2 regions of the Pseudomonas rustica genome follow, and region 1 is predicted to be linked to the other one. Evidence: riboswitches for the same ligand, from Rfam matches in the RefSeq annotation. Region 1 holds a riboswitch; the other holds the start of a gene.

Region 1 (10,146 bases):
AAACGTACACCTCGCTGACCAAGGGTCGACGCTCTTTGAGGGCTTGCTGGATACCCTGCGATTGCAGCGTGGCACCGACGATCTGCAAGCTGTCCGGATATGCCTGAAGCACTTGCCCGTTCGCATCGAGAATCGTCACCGAGTTGAAATCGGTGTCCTGCGCCTGCAAGCGCATGGCTTCTTTGCGCAATGCCCCAGGCTCATCCCAGTGATCGCCCAGCACCGTCGCGCTGTAACTCAAATGATTGTGCGCGGCGCCGAGAAACTCGCCGATGCTCGAAGCTACTTTCGCCGCGTAGGCGCCATTGGCTTCCAGCGTCGCGTGAATCAATGCGTCGCGCTGTACGCGATAGGCGACATAGAGGCTGTTGCACAGCGTCGCGACGACCGACAGCAGGACAAAAAGCAGTATCAGTCCGCGCAGGTCGATTGGCAGCGGTCTGGAAAGCTTCATTCCGCCACCCACTGCGTGGATATCAACATTGGGGCATTGAGCGATGTGGATAACAGTAGATCCATGAACAAGACTTTTGCTGAGGGGAGCGAAACAGGAAACCGTCGCTGCCACGTTGGGAATGTCATGGAGGATAGGCAGAGACCTTGCCTTTGTCACAGCCCGGAATAGTGCGGTAACAGTTTCTCGGGGGTGAGTAATAAACAACCCTGTGGTGAGGGGATTTATCCCCTCACCACAGGGAGTAGCGTTTATCGTCCATAAATATTCCGACACACCCATTCGTTTGCCATTTCTGAGGTCGTCTGTTTGCATGCTGTACGGAATCAGCACTTGGATCATGGAGACGATCGATGAATATTTTGGTGGTGGGTGCGAGTAAAGGTTTAGGCAGAGCTTTTATAGAGGGGTTGGGCAACGCGGGAGACACGTTGATCGGCGTTTCCCGCTCGCGCCCAGACGGTTTGCCAGCGGATGCCGAGCGATCTGTACGCTGGGTAGAAGCCGATCTGATGAACCCGGCCAAGGCTGCGCAGGAGATTGAAAAAGCGGTAAAGGCCGACGGGCTGGATACGCTGATTTACAACCTCGGCATCTGGGAAGAGTTTGCCTTCGACAGCGCGTACGACTTTGTCGAAAGCGCAGACGACGAAGTGCAGGCCATCGTCAACTGCAACATCACCTCAACCATTTTGCTGATCAAACGTCTGCTGCCCCTTCTGCTAAAAAGTCCCCATCCCAGAATCATCCTCACCGGTTCGACCTCGGGTCTGCCACAGAGCGGGCGTCCGGAAGTCGCTTTCGGCGCATCCAAATTCGCCCTGCGCGGGATCGCCGAGACCCTGCGCGAAGGCTATAGAGAGCAACGTCTGGCAGTGACCTGCCTGAATCTCGGCTATCTGAATACCGAAGATCTACTGAGCATACCGATTAACGTCGCGACGCAGCGTGGTGAGGGACATTTGATTCCCGTACACGATGTCGTCGAGGTGGTGCGCATGATCCTTAGTTTGTCTCCGGCCAGCTACGTCAGGGAACTGACCTTGCCGGCGATCCTCGACGAACGTTTCTGAGCGCGTCGCCCCGATGGCGCTGGCCTTTGCACGCGTGAGTACGTATAACCTCGCCGATTCGTCTACCCTCACGTAGCGCCCTCTTTCAGCTCTTCACATCTTTTGCCGCTCATGAAACGGAGATTTCCATGCTCAAACGAACCCTGGCATTGACCGCCGGCCTGGCCCTGTCCCTTTCTACGTTGATGGCTCAAGCCGCTGACGTTTTGCGCGTCAGCGCGATTCCCGATGAAGCGCCGACTGAACTGCTGCGCAAGTTCGAACCGCTGGGGGCTTATCTGGAGCAGCAAATTGGCATGAAAGTGCAGTTTGTGCCGGTGGCCGATTACCCGGCCGTGGTTGAAGCGCTCGCTACCGATCGCCTCGATATGGCCTGGCTGGGCGGTTTCACCTTCGTTCAGGCACGTTTGAAGACCGACGCCACCACGCCGGTGATCCCGTTGGTGCAGCGTGAACAGGATGCGCAGTTCACCAGTAAATTCATCACCGCTGACCCTAACGTGCACAGCCTCGCCGACCTGAAAGGCAAGACCTTCGCCTTCGGTTCGGTGTCGTCGACCTCTGGCAGCCTGATGCCGCGTTACTTCATGCTGAAAAACGACGGCATCAAGCCGGAAGCGTATTTCAGCCGCGTTGCCTACTCCGGCGCTCACGACGCCACCGTGGCCTGGGTACAGGCCGGCAAGGTTGACGCCGGTGTGCTGAACGCCAGCGTCTGGCAAAAACTGGTAGACGCCGGCAAGGTCGACACCAACAAGGTAAAAGTCTTCGCCACCACCCCGACCTACTTCGATTACAACTGGACCGTGCGCGGCACCCTTGATCCAGCACTCGCGGCGAAGATCAAAAAAGCCTTCCTTGATCTCGACCCGGCCAACCCGGAGCAGAAGAAAATTCTGGATCTACAAGCCGCCAGCCGCTTCATCGACACCAAGCCTGAAAACTACAAGGGCATCGAGGAAGCCGCCCGCGCCGCCGAACTGCTGAAATGACCTTAAGCCTCAAACAGGGCAGCCTGCGCCACGCCAATGGCGTCGATGCCCTGCGCGGTATCGACTTGCAGATTGGCGTTGGCGAACAGGTTGCGATCATCGGCCCGTCCGGGGCTGGCAAGTCGAGTCTGCTTAATCTGCTGGCCACCGCGTTGCGGCCCAGCAGCGGTGAAATCGAAGTACTTGGCGAGCGCGCCTGGCACTTGTCTGCCCGCCAACGTCAACGCCTGCGCGCACGCATCGGCCTGGTGCATCAGGCACCGCCGCTGCCGCCGCGTCAGCGCGTGGTCACGGCGGTACTGGCCGGCAAGCTCGGCCAGTGGAGTCTGGGCAAAAGTCTCTTGAACCTGCTGCATCCACTGGATGTGGCCGGTGCGCGTGCGGCATTGGCGCGACTGGATCTGGGCGACAAGCTGTTTGCCCATTGCCAACAATTGTCTGGCGGTCAGTTGCAGCGCGTCGGCATTGCTCGTGTGCTGTATCAAGCGCCAGAGATTTTGCTGGCCGATGAACCGGTGTCGGCGATGGATCCGGTGATGGCCGGGCATACCTTGTCGATCCTTTCGCGCCATGCCCGTGAGCACAACGTCACACTGATCGCGAGCCTGCATGCGGTCGATCTGGCGTTGTCGCACTTCCCACGGGTCATCGGTTTGCGCGAAGGGCAGATTCTGTTCGACAGCCCGTCCGATCAAGTCAGCCCGGACATGCTCGACGCGCTGTACGCCAACGAAAAACTGCAATCGCCGACCGCTGTGGCCGTGCCTTTGACTGTGCAGATTCCACGATGCTGAAAGCCGATTCACGCGATCCCGCTGCATGGCCACGGTTGCTATTGAGCTTGCTGGCCATTGCTTTGTTGTGGCCGGGGATTCAACTCAGCGAGCTGGATCTGAGTGTGCTATTGCCCGGCAGCCAGAATGAAATGGGCCAGTTTGTCGCGCAATTCTGGCCGCCAGCGCACGACGAAGCCTTTCTGCAAATCCTGCTTAAAGCCACCCTGCAAACCCTGGCCATTGCCACTGCCGGTATGGCTTTGGCGTTGCTGCTGGCGGTACCTGCCGGTTTGATTGCCAGTCGCGCCCTGTCACTGTCCGCCGCCTCTCGCGGTGGCGTGCCGAGTCGTTTGGGACGTTTGCTGCGCTGGCCGGTTCGCGGGTTGCTGATTTTCCTGCGCAGCGTGCCGGAAATTGTCTGGGCACTGCTGTTCGTGCGTGCGGTCGGCCTCGGCCCGGCAGCGGGCGTGCTGGCGATTGCCATTACCTACAGCGGCATGCTCGGCAAGGTCTACGCGGAGATTTTCGAATCCACCGACCAACGCCCGGCGCATGCGTTGTTGCAGGCTGGCAGCGGCCGACTGGCGGCATTCGCTTACGGCACGCTGCCCAATGTCGGCGCGGAGCTGCTCTCGTACACCGTGTATCGGTGGGAATGCGCGATCCGTGCTTCGGTGGTGATGGGGTTCGTCGGCGCGGGGGGCCTGGGTCAGCAAATCGATCTGTCGATCCGCATGTTCGCTGGCGGTGAAGTCGCCAGCATGTTGCTGACGTTCCTGCTGCTGGTGCTGGCCGCCGATCAACTCAGCCGCTTGCTGCGCTGGAGACTGGCATGAATCGCCTGATCAATTTGCTGCTGATCGCCGTTATCGGGGTTGCAGTGATTGCGTCCTTCGCCTATTTGGGTCTGGATCTGGGTGAACTGGGCAGCGCCACCAGCCTGAAGCAGATGGGCGCTTACGTGCAGCGTTTTCTCAGCCCGGATTTGAGCGCGGGTTACCTGAAAGCAATCTTCCACGGTTCGATGGAAACGCTGGCCATGTCCGCTGTCGGCACGCTATTGGCAGCAGTTGTTGGCATTGTTCTGGCGCTGCCGGCGGCGGGACGTTTCGGCTGGCCGCTGCAAAGCGTTGCGCGCCTGCTGCTGAATGCCTTGCGGGCGATTCCGGAACTGGTCTGGGCGGCGCTGATGGTGCTCGCTGCCGGCCTTGGCCCGAATGCCGGCGCCCTCGCCCTCGCCTTACACACCACGGGAGTACTCGGCCGGTTGTTCGCCGAAGCGCTGGAAAATACGCCGCCGCAACCGGCCGAGGCCATCCGTTTGCAGGGCGGCAATCCGATCCTCGCCTTCTGCTACGGCACCCTGCCCAATCTGGCGCCGCAACTGCTCGCCTACATCCTCTATCGCTGGGAAAACAACATTCGCATGGCCAGCGTGCTAGGTTTTGTCGGTGCTGGCGGTCTCGGCCAGATGCTCTACGTGAGCCTCAGCCTGTTTCAGGAAGCGCAGGCCAGCACGGTGATTCTGGCGATGCTGGTACTGGTGTTCCTGGTGGACTGGTTGAGTGCGTGGAGTCGCCAGCGCTGGGTCAAAGCATAAGTGCCGATGCTGGCGAGTGGATATCTGCCAGAAGCTGATTATGCTTCAGGAAAGCGTGCACACCTGCCCGACGGCAAACTGTGCACGCTTTACGCATCAGCGCTTCAGGCATCTGCCACAAGGCCAGGGTGAGATAAGCGGTATTGGGGGACTCCGGCCTACAACAATAAGCACGACGGAGAACACCCATGGCCACGACTTACACAACATCCACCGGCAGTCCACCGCGCAGCGGCGGCATCACCAAGGAGGAACGCAAAGTCATCTTTGCCTCCTCGCTGGGCACCGTTTTCGAGTGGTACGACTTTTACCTCTACGGCTCACTGGCGGCGATCATCGCCAAGCACTTCTTTGCCGGCGTCAACGAAACCACTGCGTTCATCTTTGCCCTGCTGGCATTTGCGGCAGGCTTTGCGGTGCGGCCGTTCGGCGCGATTGTGTTCGGCCGGCTCGGCGACATGATCGGGCGCAAACATACGTTTCTGATCACCATCGTCATCATGGGCGTCTCGACTGCGATTGTCGGTTTGCTGCCCGGTTACGCGACCATTGGCGTCGCTGCACCGGTGATTCTGATTACCCTTCGACTGCTGCAAGGTCTGGCGCTGGGCGGTGAATATGGCGGCGCGGCGACTTACGTGGCCGAACACGCGCCACGCAATAGACGCGGTTTCTTCACCTCGTGGATTCAAACCACCGCGACCCTCGGCCTGTTTCTGTCGCTGCTGGTGATACTCGCCTGCCGCACCGCGCTGGGCACTGAAGCGTTTGAAGAGTGGGGCTGGCGGATTCCGTTTCTGCTGTCGATCCTCCTGCTGATCGTCTCGGTGTACATCCGCCTGCAACTGAGCGAGTCGCCGGTGTTCCAGAAAATGAAGGACGAAGGCAAAGCGTCAAAAGCGCCGCTGACCGAGTCCTTTGCCCGTTGGGACAACCTCAAAGTGGTGATCATGTCGTTGCTCGGCGGCACGGCCGGGCAAGCGGTGGTCTGGTACACCGGGCAGTTCTATGCGCTGTTTTTCCTGTTGCAAACGCTGAAGATCGACCCGCAAACCGCCAACCTGCTGATCGCCGGATCACTGTTGATCGGTACGCCGTTCTTCGTGATTTTCGGCAGCCTGTCCGACCGCATCGGGCGCAAGCCGATCATCATGGTCGGCTGCATTCTGGCGGCGCTGACCTACTTCCCGATCTTTCATGCGCTGACCCAGTACGGCAATCCTGATGTGTTCATCGCTCAGGAGAAAAACCCGGTCAAGGTGATCGCCAACCCCGACCAGTGTTCGTTCCAGTTCGATCCGGTGGGCAAGGCTAAATTCACCAGTTCCTGTGACCTGGCCAAGACGCTGTTGGCAAAACGGGCGATTCCGTATGAGAACGTCACCGCCGAACCCGGCACCGTGGCGCAGGTGCGTATTGGCGACAAAGTCGTCGAGAGTTTCGACGGCAGCGCCCTGCCCGCCGCCGACTTCAAAACCCGCAATGATGCCTTCACCGCGACCCTTGGCACTGCTCTGAAAGAAGCCGGTTATCCAGAGAAAGCCGACCCGGCAAAAACCAATTACCCGATGGTGCTGCTGTTGCTGACCATTTTGGTGATCTACGTGACCATGGTGTATGGGCCGATCGCGGCGTGGCTGGTGGAGCTGTTCCCGACGCGCATTCGCTACACCTCGATGTCGCTGCCGTATCACATCGGTAACGGCTGGTTCGGCGGGTTCCTGCCGACGGTGGCCTTCGCGATGGTCGCGGCCACCGGGGATATCTACTACGGCTTGTGGTACCCGATCGTGATTGCGGTGATGACCGCAGTACTGGGTACGTTCTTCCTGCCGGAAACCAAGGATCGCGACATTCTCAAAGACTGACCCGCCCTCCTCTGTGGAGCTGCCGCAGGCTGCGATCTTTTGATTGTGTTTTTTAAGGTCAAAAGATCGCAGCCTGCGGCAGCTCCTACAGGAGTGTTGCGGTGTCAGAACGGGCCCTGGGTGACCACGCGGGTGTCGATGATCTGCTGCAATGCTTGAATTCGCTGCTGATAAACGTCGGTGAGGCATTTCACATCAGCGGCGCATTTGCCACGGGTTTTCAGCCACGCCTGTTGCTCGTCAATCAAGGCACCACGGCCGCCCATCGGCAGAAACCGGCGATCCAGTTTGTAGAGCAGCGCCATGCTCACGTCCATGTCGTTGAGCGCACGGTTGGCGCACACCGCTTTTTCATCAGCAGCCTTGGCGCGGTCGCAGTCGAAACTGGCGGCGTAAGCAGCATGGCCGATGATCAGGGCAGACAAGCCGAACAAGGTTGAAAGTAGAGTTTTGTTGCGCATGGGTTGAGTCATCCAGACAGCGATTGATACCTCTTGGGCTAATGCATGAGCGCAAAGTTTCTGAACGCCTGCCAAACCACCGCCTCCAATGTTTACACCACTGGAGGTCAACACCATGAACAGCAACGACGACAAAACCCCGAACGCCCCACCTACCGACACGTCCGGCAAACCGGTGAACGTGGTTGAGCGTGATCTTGAAGACCACGATGACGACACCAAAGGCGTGGATGAGGTGATTACGCCTTCGTCTACCCGAGTGAAAGAGCAGGATGCCGAGACGCTGCAGCGCAAGGTCGATGAGATAGAGCGCAAAGTGGCGGATGGCAACTGAGGTTTGCTGCTTGACAGATAACCTTTTGGCGAGGGGACTTATCCCCGTTGGAGTGCGCAGCGCTCCCTGCTTATCAAAGAGGGGCCGCTGCGCGACCCAACGGAGATAAATCCCCTCGCCACAAATCAGCTTGAGCGGCGGTTTTAACGAAATTTTCATACCCAACCGCCTAAGATTCCGCACCTCGTTGGGGAGTAGCCTGTTTCCGTGCACTGCGGAAGCGTTCGTATCAACATTCTCGGCAACATGCCGTGGTGCGGACACCTTTTGGTTGGTGAGACCGACGACACATCCATGCCTAAAGTCGGGCGTGTGGTTGTGTCGTTGACTCATAGCCCGACTGGAAGTATTCCCGTGAATCCTGTTTCCCTCATTTTCCTTGCCCTGGCCATGTCCACGGATGCGTTTGCAGCCGCCATCGGCAAGGGCTCCAGCCTGCATAAACCGCGTCTCACGGAAGCCCTGCGTACCGGTCTGATCTTCGGCGTGATCGAAGCCATCACCCCCATTATCGGCTGGCTGATCGGCCAGGCCGCGAGCCAATGGGTTGCCGAATGGGATCACTGGATCGCCTTCACCCTGCTGGTGGTTCTCGGCCTGCACATGATCTACAACGGTCTGAAGCATGAAGAAGAGGAAGATGAAAAACCGGGTTCGCACTCCTTCCTGATTCTCGCCGTCACCGCGTTTGCCACCAGCATCGACGCCCTTGCCGTGGGCGTTGGCCTGGCGTTTGTCGACGTGAATATCTGGGTGGCTGCGGCGGCGATCGGTCTGGCGACCATGACCATGGTGACCATCGGCGTCATGCTCGGCCGGGTGTTGGGCTCTATGGTTGGCAAACGTGCTGAAATCGTTGGCGGTGTGGTGCTGATGATCGTCGGTGCGACGATTTTGTATGAGCATCTCGCGGTCTGAGATTAGCCGTTAGACAGCGCCGTCAGTGCCAACGCGTTGCCTAGCGCGGCCCCGCTGGCGGTATTGTCGAAAATGCACCAGGTCGTCGCGCCATGCGCATCGGCGGCCTGCAATACGCTAGCGAGGCTCTCTAAACAGGAGTCATCGTAGGCACTGTGGTAAATGCGCGGCGAACCGTGCAGGCGCCAATACCGCGTCCCTTGCCAGCCAAACGCGGAAGAATCACTGCTGATGCGCGACGGATCGACCACAGCCTGAGCGATACGGTAAGCGATCAGCAATGATTCGGCAGCCATCCACGACTCATGACGCGGCTCCAGCACCACGTCGCCGTCGAAACGCTGGCGCAACGCACTGAAAAACGCTTCGGCACTGACCGCATCAAATGCCAGTGACGGCGGCAATTGCAGCAGCAAACAGCCCAAGCGATCAGCCAAACCGCTGCACTGCGCCAGGAACTCATCGAGTTCTTCGTCGCAATCCAACAATCGGCGTTCATGGCTGATCTGCTGGGGCATTTTTACTGAAAAGCGAAACCCTTCCGGCACTGAATCCGCCCAACGTTCATAGGTTGAGCGGCGATGTGGGCGGTAAAACGAGCTGTTGATTTCCGCACAGTTGAGCCGCGCCGCATAGCGTTGCAAATGCGTGCCCTCCTCCGCAAATGCCGGCCAATGCTCACGCCCGAGACTCCAGCCGGCACACCCAATGAAAATCAAACATCACCTCCTACCACGACACTCCCATGTAGGAGCTGCCGCAGGCTGCGATCTTTTGATCTTATAAACAACCTCAAAAGATCGCAGCCTTCGGCAGCTCCTACAGGGGGACGTTATTTTTTGCTGGGGAGAACTGAGCTCAGAACCTGCTTGGCGGTTTGCACAAGTATCCCCGCCTCGTCCGGATCGCCCTTGAGCAACGTCGTGGCGAATTTCTTCGCTTGTTCAAGCTTGATGTGCGGCGGCAGCGGCGCCACGTTCGGGTCGGTTTTGAACTCAATGAGCACCGGCACATCGGAAGCAAAAGCCTGTTCCCATGCGCCCGCTACGTCCTCTTCGCGATCAACGAAAATCCCTTTCAGGCCGATGGAAATCGCGAACAGGTGATACGGCACATCGGGAATGTTCTGCGACGCCTCGAACTTCGGATCGCCCTCCATCACCCGCTGTTCCCACGTCACTTGATTGAGATCCTCGTTATTGAACACCGCGCAAATCCATTTGGGGCTCTTCCACTGCCGCCAGTATTTGGCGACGGTGATCAGCTCGGCCATGTTGTTCATCTGCATCGCACCATCGCCCACCAGCGCAATCACCGAGCGTTCGGGATAGGCGAATTTAGCCGCAATCGCATAAGGCACAGCGGCGCCCATCGAGGCCAGCCCGCCGGACAACGAACACATCATGCCGCGACGGATTTTCAGGTCGCGCGCAAACCAATTGGCGCACGAACCGGAGTCGCTGGTGATGATCGCTTCATCCGGCACTCGCGGTGACAATTCATACACCACCCGCTGCGGATTGATCGGCTTGGCCTTGGCCATCGCGCGTTTTTCCAGGGTTTTCTCCCAGCTACCGCGCCAGCCTTCGACTTTCTTGCGCCACTTGCCCGAGGTTTTTTGTTCGAGCAACGGCAACAACGCCGCGAGGGTTTCCGCTGCGTCGCCGACC
Region 2 (10,146 bases), 2.5 Mb from region 1:
CATTCCTGCCAAGCAAGTCATCGAATCAGACATGTTGATCAGCCATTTCGAACACGGCCCGGTGAGTGCCTACCCCCGGGATTATCTGGACGGCGCCCACCAGCCGCTCCACCTGCATCGCGAGGCGCAGTTGTTGTACGCGGTCAGCGGGATCATGCGCGTGGTCACGGAATCGGGTGCGTGGGTGATTCCGCCGAGTCGCGCGGTGTGGATTCCACCCGAGATAGCGCACGAGATTTTCATGAGCGGTGACGTGCAGATGCGCTCGCTGTTCATCGCGCCAGAATTGTCGCCCGCCAGCCTGCAACAGTGCTGCGTATTGGCGGTGACACCGTTGCTGCGCGAGCTGATTCTGCGTGCCGTGCAAGGGCCGCCGCACGCCGACAACCCGCTGATTCAGCAGTTGATGCTGGAAGAACTCGCCAGTCTGGAAAACCTGCCGCTGCACATTCCTATGCCCAGCGACCGGCGTCTGCAAAACATCTGTCTGGCACTGCTGCACACCCCCGATCATGCCAATACCCTTGAAGACTGGGCGCAGCAGGTCGGCGCCAGCTCACGGACGTTGGCACGGCTGTTTCAGCAACAGTTGCAGATGAGTTTCAACGCCTGGCGCCAGCAACTGCGCCTGATGGAAGCCCTGCCACGTCTGCTCGCCGGGGACAGCGTGCAGCGTGTGGCGCGGGACTTGGGTTACGGCAGCGCGCGGGCGTTCAGCGCGATGTTTCGCCGTTTGCTTGGGGAAAATCCCCGTGATTACCTCAACAACCTGAGCAAACTCAGCGAGCTTGTGTAGGTTCCCACCACTGTGGGAGCGAGCTTGCTCGCGAAAGCAATCTTCCAGTCACCTGTGATGTCGACTGATCCGACGCCTTCGCGAGCAGGCTCGCTCCCACAGGTTTGAATTGCGGTTCTGGAATCAATGCATCTCGGTGAAGGCGATTTTCACGCCGAGAGCAATCAGCACCGCGCCCATGGTGCGGTCAAACCAGTGGCCCATGCGGGCAAAACCGGCGCGTACACGTTGTTGGCTGAACAGCATCGCCACCAGGCAAAACCACACGGCCGTCGCGACCGCCAGATAAATCCCGTAACCGGCCTGCACCGACAGCGGCGTGTGCGGGTTGATCACCACGGTGAACAGCGACAGGAAGAACAGCGTGGCTTTCGGGTTGAGGCCATTGGTCACGAAGCCCGAAGTGAACGCGCCGCGAGCCGTGCGTACGCCGGCTTCTTTGTGCAGATCGTCGGTGACGGTTTTCGCTGGTTGCGCGCGCAAGGCCTTGAAGCCGATGTACAGCAGATAAGCCGCCGCCGCCCATTTCAACGCGTTGAACAGCACGATCGATTGCGACACGATCAGGCCGATGCCGAGCAACGAATAACCGACGTGGAGGAAAATCGCCGTACCGACACCGAGTGCCGTCCAGGTGCCGGCGCGACGCCCGTGGGTCACGCTTTCGCGCACCACCACGGCAAAGTCCGGGCCGGGGCTGGCGACGGCCAGCAGGTGGATCAGTGCAACGGTCAAGAACTCGGTCCAGTACATGGGGGCTCCTCTGAATCAGGTCGGATAAAATTAGACTCGCTGGGCGACGCATGTCCCTGTAGGAGCCGAGCTTGCTCGCGAAGAGGGAGTGTCAGGCGACTTCCATTTGTCTGACACCACGTCTTCGCGAGCAAGCTCGGCTCCTACAGGTTTTGTGAGCATCTCAGGCATCGAGTAACCAATTGTTTCATCTGGTAGGCTCGGCAGATTACGCCCAACGCTCAAAGCCTAAAAGGTACAGTTGATGACGAACACGCGCCGCGCCGTATTCCTTGATCACCCGTCGCTCGATCTTGGCGACCTCGACCTCAGTCCGTTGCGCGAGTGTTTCAGCGATCTGCAACTGTTCGCCCAGACCCTGCCCGAGCAAGTCAGCGAACGTCTGCAAGGCGCCACCGTGGCCATTTCCAACAAGATCCTGATCGACGCCGCCGCGATGGCTGCCAACCCTGATTTGAAGCTGATCCTGATCACCGCCACCGGCACCAACAACGTCGACCTCGCCGCCGCCCGCGCTCACGGCATCACCGTGTGCAACTGTCAGGGTTACGGCACGCCGTCGGTGGCGCAACACACGATCATGCTGCTGCTCAACCTCGCCACGCGTCTGGCCGATTATCAGAAAGCCGTCGGCGAAGGTCGCTGGCAGCAGGCGAAACAGTTCTGCCTGCTCGACTATCCGATTGTTGAACTGGAAGGCAAAACCCTGGGTTTGCTCGGTCACGGCGAACTCGGTGGCGCGGTGGCGCGACTGGCCGAAGCCTTCGGCATGCGCGTTTTGCTCGGACAGATCCCCGGGCGCCCTGCCCGCCCGGATCGCCTGCCGCTGGACGAACTGCTGCCGCAAATCGACGCCCTCACCCTGCACTGCCCGCTCAACGAGCACACCCGCCACTTCATCGGTGCCCGCGAACTGGCGTCGATGAAACCCGGCGCCTTCGTGGTCAACACCGCGCGTGGCGGTTTGATCGATGAACAGGCGTTGGCCGATGCGCTGCGTAATGGCCACCTTGGCGGCGCGGCGACGGATGTGTTGAGCGTCGAGCCGCCGACTCAAGGCAATCCGCTGCTGGCCGCCGACATTCCACGTCTGATCGTCACGCCGCATAACGCTTGGGGCAGTGTTGAAGCGCGCCAGCGCATCGTCGGTCAATTGACCGAAAATGCTCAGGCGTTCTTCAGCGGTAAGGCGCTGCGGGTCGTCAGTTGATAAACTGCGGCACTTTTTTTTGAGGAGCAGTTATGGATCCGCGCAGTGAAGTACTGCTTCGTCAGCCCGAGTTGTTTCAAGGTTCGTTGTTGTTGGCCGGTTTGCCCGCCGACGATCTGCTCGGGCGCTTGCCCAACGCGTTCGGCTGGTGCTGGCATGCCGGCGATCAAGCGGCGCTGGACGCTCGCTTCGAAGGTCGCAGCCATTTCGGCGTGAATGTTCCGGAGCGTGAGTTTGATAGCGCTGTGGTGTTCTTGCCCAAGTCCAAGGATCTGACCGATTACATTCTCAACGCCGTGGCCTCGCGTCTGGCCGGTCGAGAAGTGTTTCTGGTCGGGGAAAAACGCAGCGGCATCGAAGGCGCGTCGAAACAGCTCAATCCGTTCGGCAAGCCGCGCAAACTCGACAGCGCGCGTCACTGCCAGCTCTGGCAAGTCACCGTGGCCAACGCGCCCGAAACGAAATCGCTGGAAAGCCTCGCGCAGACTTATGAATTGCCGCTGGCCGAAGGCCCGTTGAAAGTGATCAGCCTGCCGGGCGTGTTCAGCCACGGTCGTCTTGATCGCGGCAGCGCCCTGCTGCTGGAACATCTGGACAAATTGCCGAGTGGCCATCTGCTCGACTTCGGTTGTGGCGCGGGTGTGTTGGGCGCGGCGGTGAAGCGTCGCTATCCGCATAATCAGGTGACGCTGCTTGATGTCGACGCGTTTGCCGCTGCCAGCAGTCGTCTGACATTGGCCGCTAACGGTCTGGAGGCCGAGGTGCTGACAGGCGATGGCATCGATGCGGCACCGATGGGTTTGAGCGCAATTTTGAGCAATCCGCCGTTCCATGTCGGCGTGCACACCGATTATTTCGCTACCGAAAACTTGCTGCGAAAAGCGGCCAAACATCTGAAAAACGGTGGCGAACTGCGCTTGGTCGCCAACAGCTTCCTCAAGTATCAGCCGCTGATCGAAGAGCATCTGGGCGTGTGCGCGATCAAGGCCGAAGGCAATGGCTTCCGGATTTACCGGGCCAAGCGCGGCTAGAACTTCTTTCAAAAAAGAGGCTTGCTCAATCGGATTTGCCTAGGCAGAATCCGCTCCGTCCTAGGGGAGTAGTCTCCCACGAGCGCCATGCTCGTCCGGCATACGTCAACATACTTGATCCTCAGATCATGGCGTATGCGACCCAAGCGTCCGCATCAGACGGATCGCAGGGTTTGACAAGACCTATGACACGCACACCTTACCCGGGGCGGGAAGGCTGTACGTGTCATAGCCGTGTCGACCCGCCCCTTAGGAAAATCCTGATGCTGGACTCGTTACTCGTTCCCACCGCAATCGTTGCCTTGGCCGAAATCGGCGACAAGACGCAACTGCTCGCGCTGATTCTCGCCGCTCGCTTCCGCAAACCCTGGCCGATCATTGCCGGTATTGTCGCCGCGACCTTGGCCAACCACGCAGCAGCCGGTGCGGTAGGCGCCTGGTTCGGCAGTTTCTTCTCGAATGCGACGCTGCACTGGATCCTCGCCGCGAGCTTCACGGCCACGGCGCTGTGGACGTTGGTGCCAGACAAAATGGACGACGATGAAAGCAGCACGGCACGCAAGTTCGGGCCGTTCCTGACCACGCTGATTGCGTTCTTCCTGGCTGAAATGGGTGACAAGACTCAGGTCGCGACGGTGATGCTGGCCGCGCAATACCCTGACTTGTGGCTGGTGATTATCGGGACGACGGCGGGCATGCTGATTGCCAACGTGCCGGTGGTATTGGCCGGTAACTTTGCCGCCGACAAATTGCCACTGACCCTGATCCGTCGCCTCGCGGCGTCGGCGTTCATGATTCTGGCAATTGTCGCGGTGTACAAAGCGATGCAGAGCAGTGGTTGGGTTTAACCCTGAGAGAAGGATCGTTCCCACGCTCTGCGTGGGAATGCAGCCGGGGACGCTCTGCGTCCCATTGGAACGCGGAGCGTCCCTTGAGGCATTCCCACGCAGAGCGTGGGAACGATCACCGACTCAGGATTTCGGGGCTTGTTCGTATAGCGGCATGACTTTTGGAATCGCTGCCTGCAACGAAGCAATCCGGCTAGCCGATGCCGGGTGAGTGCTCATGAACTCCGGTGGTGAACCTTCCGAGGCCTTGCTCATCTTGTCCCACAGGGTGATCGCGGCATTCGGGTTGTAGCCGGCGCGGGCGGCCAGTTCCAGACCAATCAGGTCGGCTTCGTTTTCGTTGGCGCGGCTGTTCGGCAGCGTCATGCCGTAATTGGCCACGGTGTCGGCCAGCGCCAGGCTGTCCTGCCCCAGACCGAGCAACGCACCCGCGCCCTGCTTGGCCATTTCAATCCCGTACGCCTTGGACATCGCTTCACGGCCATGCTCGCGCAAGGCGTGGGCAATCTCATGGCCCATGACAGCAGCGATTTCATCGTCGGTGAGTTTCAGGCTGTCGATCAGCCCGGTGTAGAAAATGATCTTGCCGCCGGGGCCACAGTTGGCGTTGAGCTCGTCACTCTTGATCAGATTGACTTCCCATTTCCATTGCGCCGCATCGGGGCGGAAGTTCGGCGCCTGAGCGATCAAACGGTCGGCGATCGCCTGAACGCGTTTGGCGTCGCTGCTGGTCTTGTCCAGCACACCTTTGGTGGACGCTTCGCCGACGGTCTTCTGATACGACTGGGCATACATCTGGTCGACCTCTTGCGAGGACAGCATGCTGAACATGTACTGCTTGCGCTCCACACCCACAGCGCCGCCGCTGGTGGTGTTGACCGACTGACAACCGGCCAGCAACAACGCTGCGCTCAGTGCACTTACAACCAATGTCTTGTTCATTCAAAAGCTCCCTGAAAACCTGCCGGGTATCCTAGGCGGGTAATTGTATCGACGCCAGATACAACGGACGTGTTGCAGTGACTTTCAGACATGTCCCACAGTTCAAAAGCCCCTCACCCTAGCCCTCTCCCGGAGGGAGAGGGGACTGATTGGGGGATATTCAAGAAGTTCGCCGACCTGAACGATCTGCTTTGAATCCATAATCGACTCGATTTCTCAGGTCGATGTATGAAGCAAGACACCTCGATCAGTCCCCTCTCCCTCTGGGAGAGGGTTAGGGTGAGGGGCTCTTGATAGACCAGACAACTCAACCCGGCGTCAAACACTCCGGCCCATTGAGCTTCGGATCATTGATCAGATTCGCCAACACCCGCTCCCGCAACACCGCCGGCTCACTCGCCAGCAACGCCTGCAACACATGCAACGGCGTCTCGGGATCCAGCCACGCCGCCTGCCCCGCCTCATCCAGAATCAACGGTCGGCGCTGACTCGACGCCGACTGCGTAATCACCGCCGTACTCAACCAGACCTGTTCCTGCACCGGATACGCTTCCCAGATTGCCGCGAAAAACAGCGACGCGCCCTCCCCCGGCGTCAGCCAGTACGGGCGTTTGCGCTGAGTCCCGCGCCATTCGTAAAAACCATTCGCCGGCAACAGACAGCGACGTTGACGCAGCGCCTCACGGAACATCGGCTGTTCGGCCACGGTTTCCGCGCGAGCATGCGCGGGTGTTTTCGACAGGTCGGTCAGCCACGGCGGCGTCAGCCCCCAGCGGGCGCGGGCCAGCGTGCGTTCGCCGGCGTCACCGGCACGCAGCATCAACACCGAATCGTTGGGGGAAATGTTCCACTGCGCCTGCTGATCGGCGGGAAAACCTGGCAGGGCCGCAAAATCGCGGTTCCAGCGAAACAGGGCATAACGTCCACACATGGGGCAACAAGACTCTAAATAAAACGATCGTCAGCCTAACAGACCAGCGTCCCGGGGAAGCTCTCCGGTTCGTCGCCGGGCAGCGGCAGCGCGGCATTGTACGCGGTGATCAGCTCGCGGGCGTATTCGGCCTGGTCGTTGTCGACCGACAGCCCGAGCAAGCCGAAGATCGGCAACTCACCGGTGCCGCCGAGCAAATCGCGGCCAACCAGGTGCGCCTCAATGCCCTCGCTGGCGAGCATGCCCTTGAGCATTTCGCCTTCCATCAGGTTTTCCGGCTCGTAGATCCGCTGCATGGGCGCGCCTCACTCGTTTTCGCTGAAGACTTCCAGAAACCAATCCTCTCCGTGTACCTGCAAGACGAACGTGATCGGCCGGCAACACACCTGACAGTCCTCAATGTAGGTCTGATCACCGCCGGACAGATCCACCGTCGTTTCAACTTGCTCACCACAATACGGACATTCGTACAGTGCGCTCTCCAGCATCGCGGTCTCCCAAGTGACTTGTGCGTATAATCGCCGGTCTATTTGCAGGGCTATTTTTGTCTGGCTGACTTTTCAGACCGTGCCCCGTTGGTTTTCGATCAAAACCTTTACTTACCCTAGCCGTTTCTAACAAGAGAGCATGATGGGCGAATTCGATGCCATCCGACCTTACGACGACAGCGAAGTACCTGTGGTACTGGCAAGACTGCTCGGCGACAAGGCGTTTCTAGATATCCTCACCCACTTCCGCTTCCCGCGTTTTGCCGGTGCTTTCGGCTGGATGCTCAAACCACTTATAGCCCATCGGCTGCGTCGTGAGTTCGCCGACGTGACCTCGGTGGCGACGTTGCAGGACAAGGTCGAGTCCTACGTCGACCACACCATCGAGCGCGCCACCGACGGCGTGACCTACACCGGTGTCGAGCAATTCAAGTCCGGCAGCGCCTATCTGTTCATCGCCAACCACCGTGACATCGTCATGGATCCAGCCTTCGTCAACTACGCCGTGTACCACGCTGGCCTGCCGACGCCGCGCATCGCCATCGGTGACAACCTGCTGCAAAAGCCGTTTGTCAGCGATCTGATGCGCCTGAACAAGAGTTTCATCGTTCACCGTTCGATCACCGGCCGTCGCGAGAAAATGGCTGCGTATCAGCTGTTGTCGGCGTACATCAACCACTCGATCCGCAATGATTGCGCGTCGATCTGGATCGCGCAGGCTGAAGGTCGGGCGAAGGATGGCGATGATCGCACAGAGTCGGCGATCCTCAAGATGTTCCACATGAGCCGCAAGGACGAGCCGTTCGGCGAAGTCATTCGCTCGCTGAATGTCACTCCGGTTTCGATCAGCTACGAATACGACCCGTGCGACCAGGCCAAGGCCCGCGAGCTGTACATCCGCGCCACCACCGGCACCTACGCGAAAGCGCCGGGCGAGGATGACGTGAGCATTGCCAAGGGCATCACCGGCTACAAGGGCCGCGTGCACGTGAACTTTGCTGCGCCGATCACCGAGCTGTTCGAAGACACCAAGCAATTGGCGGTCGAGATGGACAAGCAGATTCTCGGCGGCTACCGGTTATTCCCGGTGCATTACCTGGCGTACGCGCAGTGGGCTGATGCGGATCCGCAGTTGAATGTGCCGAAGGCTGCCGAGGTGTTTGCGGCGGATGAACTGGCCAAGGCGCAGGAAGAATGGCAGAGCCGGCTGGATGCTTGCCCTGCAGAACATCGTCCGTATCTGGTGCTGCAATATGCGACGCCGGTGCGTAACCAATACCGCGTTAAGGCCGGGTTGCCGCTTTAAATTTTCAGAGCAAGATCAAAAGATCGCAGCCTTCGGCAGCTCCTACAGTGGATTCATGTAGGAGTTGCCGAAGGCTGCGATCTTTTGCTTTTAGTAACGCGTGCTGATCCACGAGACGATCAGTGCCAGCCCCAGGCAAGCAAAACCAAATCGATAGAAAAACCGGTTCATGCGCAAGGTCGCCCAATCAAGAATGGGCTCGGCATTCGGCTGCGCGTTGCGCTGGGCGGCGATGCTGGCCATTGCGCGTTGTTCGCGGCGGCGCGTTGCGTGCAGCAGCCAACTGCCCGGGAACGCCAACAGCAGCGCCAGCAGGTTGATCAATTTGGCGGGATGGGCGGTAAACAGCGTCATCAAGTGCAGCGACATCACAGACCTCTATCTAAACCGGTGTGGCAGGCGCCAGACCGACGACCGCGGCGCGGATTCTAACCAAACCTTGGCCCCCTGCCCCAGCCTTTACGACAAATAACGTAACAATCGACCGATGGCTGTCCTGTGTCACGGCATCGTCATCTGGATAACCCAAGATGCGCGCCTCGAAACCGACAGGGAACGCGTCATGTTGCACGCCGAAAACCAGGATCGCCTCTACCTCATCACCCCGACCGACGAACAGCAAAGCCTCGTCGGCAGTCTTGCCTTCAATGTTCAGGATCGCCACTGGCTGGTGTATTGCGCGCTGGGCGGGCATCAGCATGCGGATTTGCCGGAGACGGATTTGTTGACGGGGGTTAGCGTGCTCGACTTCTACTCGCAGGCTGCCTGAATAAAACTCCCCGTGTAGGAGCTGCCGAAGCCTGCGATCTTGTGATCTTAAAACCAACATCAAAAGATCGCAGCCTTCGGCAGCTCCTACAGGGAATCGATCTGTATGAAAAAGCCCGGGGTCATCACTGGCCCCGGGCTTTTTCACATCCGCTGAAAGCTTACTCAGCGAGCACCTGACCCACGGTCGGATCCTTGAACAGACGCGTCAGCGCATCGCTCAACACGTCGCTGACCAGTTTGGTGTTGGTTTCCTGGTTCGGCGCCATGCCGAAACGCTGATCCAGCGACGCGCCGTAACGGCCGCTGTAACGGCGGTTGGCGTTCTGCACATCGGAGCGGAAGGTCGCGCCGATGGTCGCTTCCGTCACGTACATGCCTTCTTTCGGCGACTGGTATTTCAGCTCGGCCAGGGTCACGGTCAGCTGCGGCGCGTTCGGTGCATTGTTGGTCGGGGTGAAACCGAGCAGACGCACGGCGGCTTCAGCCTGAGCTTGCAGCTTCGGCAGGATCTGCTCGCGCTGCACGGTGATAGCGCTGGTTTCCGGGTACAGACCGCCACGGGTGCCGAGGGTTGGCGACGGACGACCGTCTACCACACGCACGACAACGGGCTGGCCACGGCCGACCGCAGGCAACTGCGTGGTCAGCTTCGGCTCCGGATTCAGTTGTTGCGGGCTGTGGGCGCAGCCGGCCAGGGTCAAACCGGCCACAGTGATCAAACCGAACAACAGGCGTTGCAACATGCTCTTCTCTCCAGAATCAGGCACAAACAGGCCGGCAGTATAGCGGTGGGCCACTGCGGGTCACCAGCGTCACACGGTGAATACTGAAATGTCTGACACAGCCGTGGCAGGCCGGTTCCTGTCACGCCGCTGTCATCTGCCGTACATGTTGACGTCACGCCCTGCTGGCAACCTTCAAACAAGTCCTCCAGCAAGGTAATCGGCCATGCGTTATTTGATCTCGTTGTTTGCGCCACGCCCGTTGCACCGCAGCTTTGCCCTGCTCGACCGCAACGGCCATTGTCAGGCATTCAAGCAGTGCAGCCTGCAACCGATGGGTGACGGTTG

What was found. Region 1 has a riboswitch for manganese ahead of mntP (manganese efflux pump MntP). Riboswitches for the same ligand answer to the same signal wherever they lie in the genome.
Region 2: linked by a shared signal. The riboswitch ahead of ACP3TY_RS02090 (TMEM165/GDT1 family protein) and the one ahead of mntP (manganese efflux pump MntP) in region 1 are both predicted to bind manganese.

The regions. Positions count from the first base shown of each region.
Region 1 is NZ_CP188200.1:2,868,737-2,878,882, forward strand. Features, by position in the region: gene ACP3TY_RS12995 (diguanylate cyclase) at 1-454, opposite strand, end outside; gene ACP3TY_RS13000 (SDR family oxidoreductase) at 808-1,527, shown strand; gene ACP3TY_RS13005 (putative selenate ABC transporter substrate-binding protein) at 1,656-2,519, shown strand; gene ACP3TY_RS13010 (phosphonate ABC transporter ATP-binding protein) at 2,516-3,313, shown strand; gene ACP3TY_RS13015 (PhnE/PtxC family ABC transporter permease) at 3,307-4,131, shown strand; gene phnE (phosphonate ABC transporter, permease protein PhnE) at 4,128-4,895, shown strand; gene ACP3TY_RS13025 (MFS transporter) at 5,084-6,763, shown strand; gene ACP3TY_RS13030 (lysozyme inhibitor LprI family protein) at 6,868-7,224, opposite strand; gene ACP3TY_RS13035 (hypothetical protein) at 7,340-7,558, shown strand; yybP-ykoY riboswitch at 7,736-7,906, shown strand; gene mntP (manganese efflux pump MntP) at 7,913-8,476, shown strand; gene ACP3TY_RS13045 (DUF72 domain-containing protein) at 8,479-9,195, opposite strand; gene ACP3TY_RS13050 (thiamine pyrophosphate-requiring protein) at 9,309-10,146, opposite strand, start outside.
Region 2 is NZ_CP188200.1:417,891-428,036, reverse strand. Features, by position in the region: gene ACP3TY_RS02110 (AraC family transcriptional regulator) at 32-796, shown strand; gene ACP3TY_RS02105 (LysE family translocator) at 920-1,549, opposite strand; gene ACP3TY_RS02100 (2-hydroxyacid dehydrogenase) at 1,794-2,759, shown strand; gene ACP3TY_RS02095 (class I SAM-dependent methyltransferase) at 2,792-3,790, shown strand; yybP-ykoY riboswitch at 3,841-3,965, shown strand; gene ACP3TY_RS02090 (TMEM165/GDT1 family protein) at 4,054-4,638, shown strand; gene ACP3TY_RS02085 (M48 family metallopeptidase) at 4,762-5,580, opposite strand; gene ACP3TY_RS02080 (SOS response-associated peptidase) at 5,888-6,511, opposite strand; gene ACP3TY_RS02075 (putative signal transducing protein) at 6,547-6,807, opposite strand; gene ACP3TY_RS02070 (CPXCG motif-containing cysteine-rich protein) at 6,817-6,999, opposite strand; gene ACP3TY_RS02065 (1-acyl-sn-glycerol-3-phosphate acyltransferase) at 7,142-8,305, shown strand; gene ACP3TY_RS02060 (hypothetical protein) at 8,396-8,674, opposite strand; gene ACP3TY_RS02055 (hypothetical protein) at 8,868-9,074, shown strand; gene ACP3TY_RS02050 (YajG family lipoprotein) at 9,235-9,819, opposite strand; gene ACP3TY_RS02045 (hypothetical protein) at 10,025-10,146, shown strand, end outside.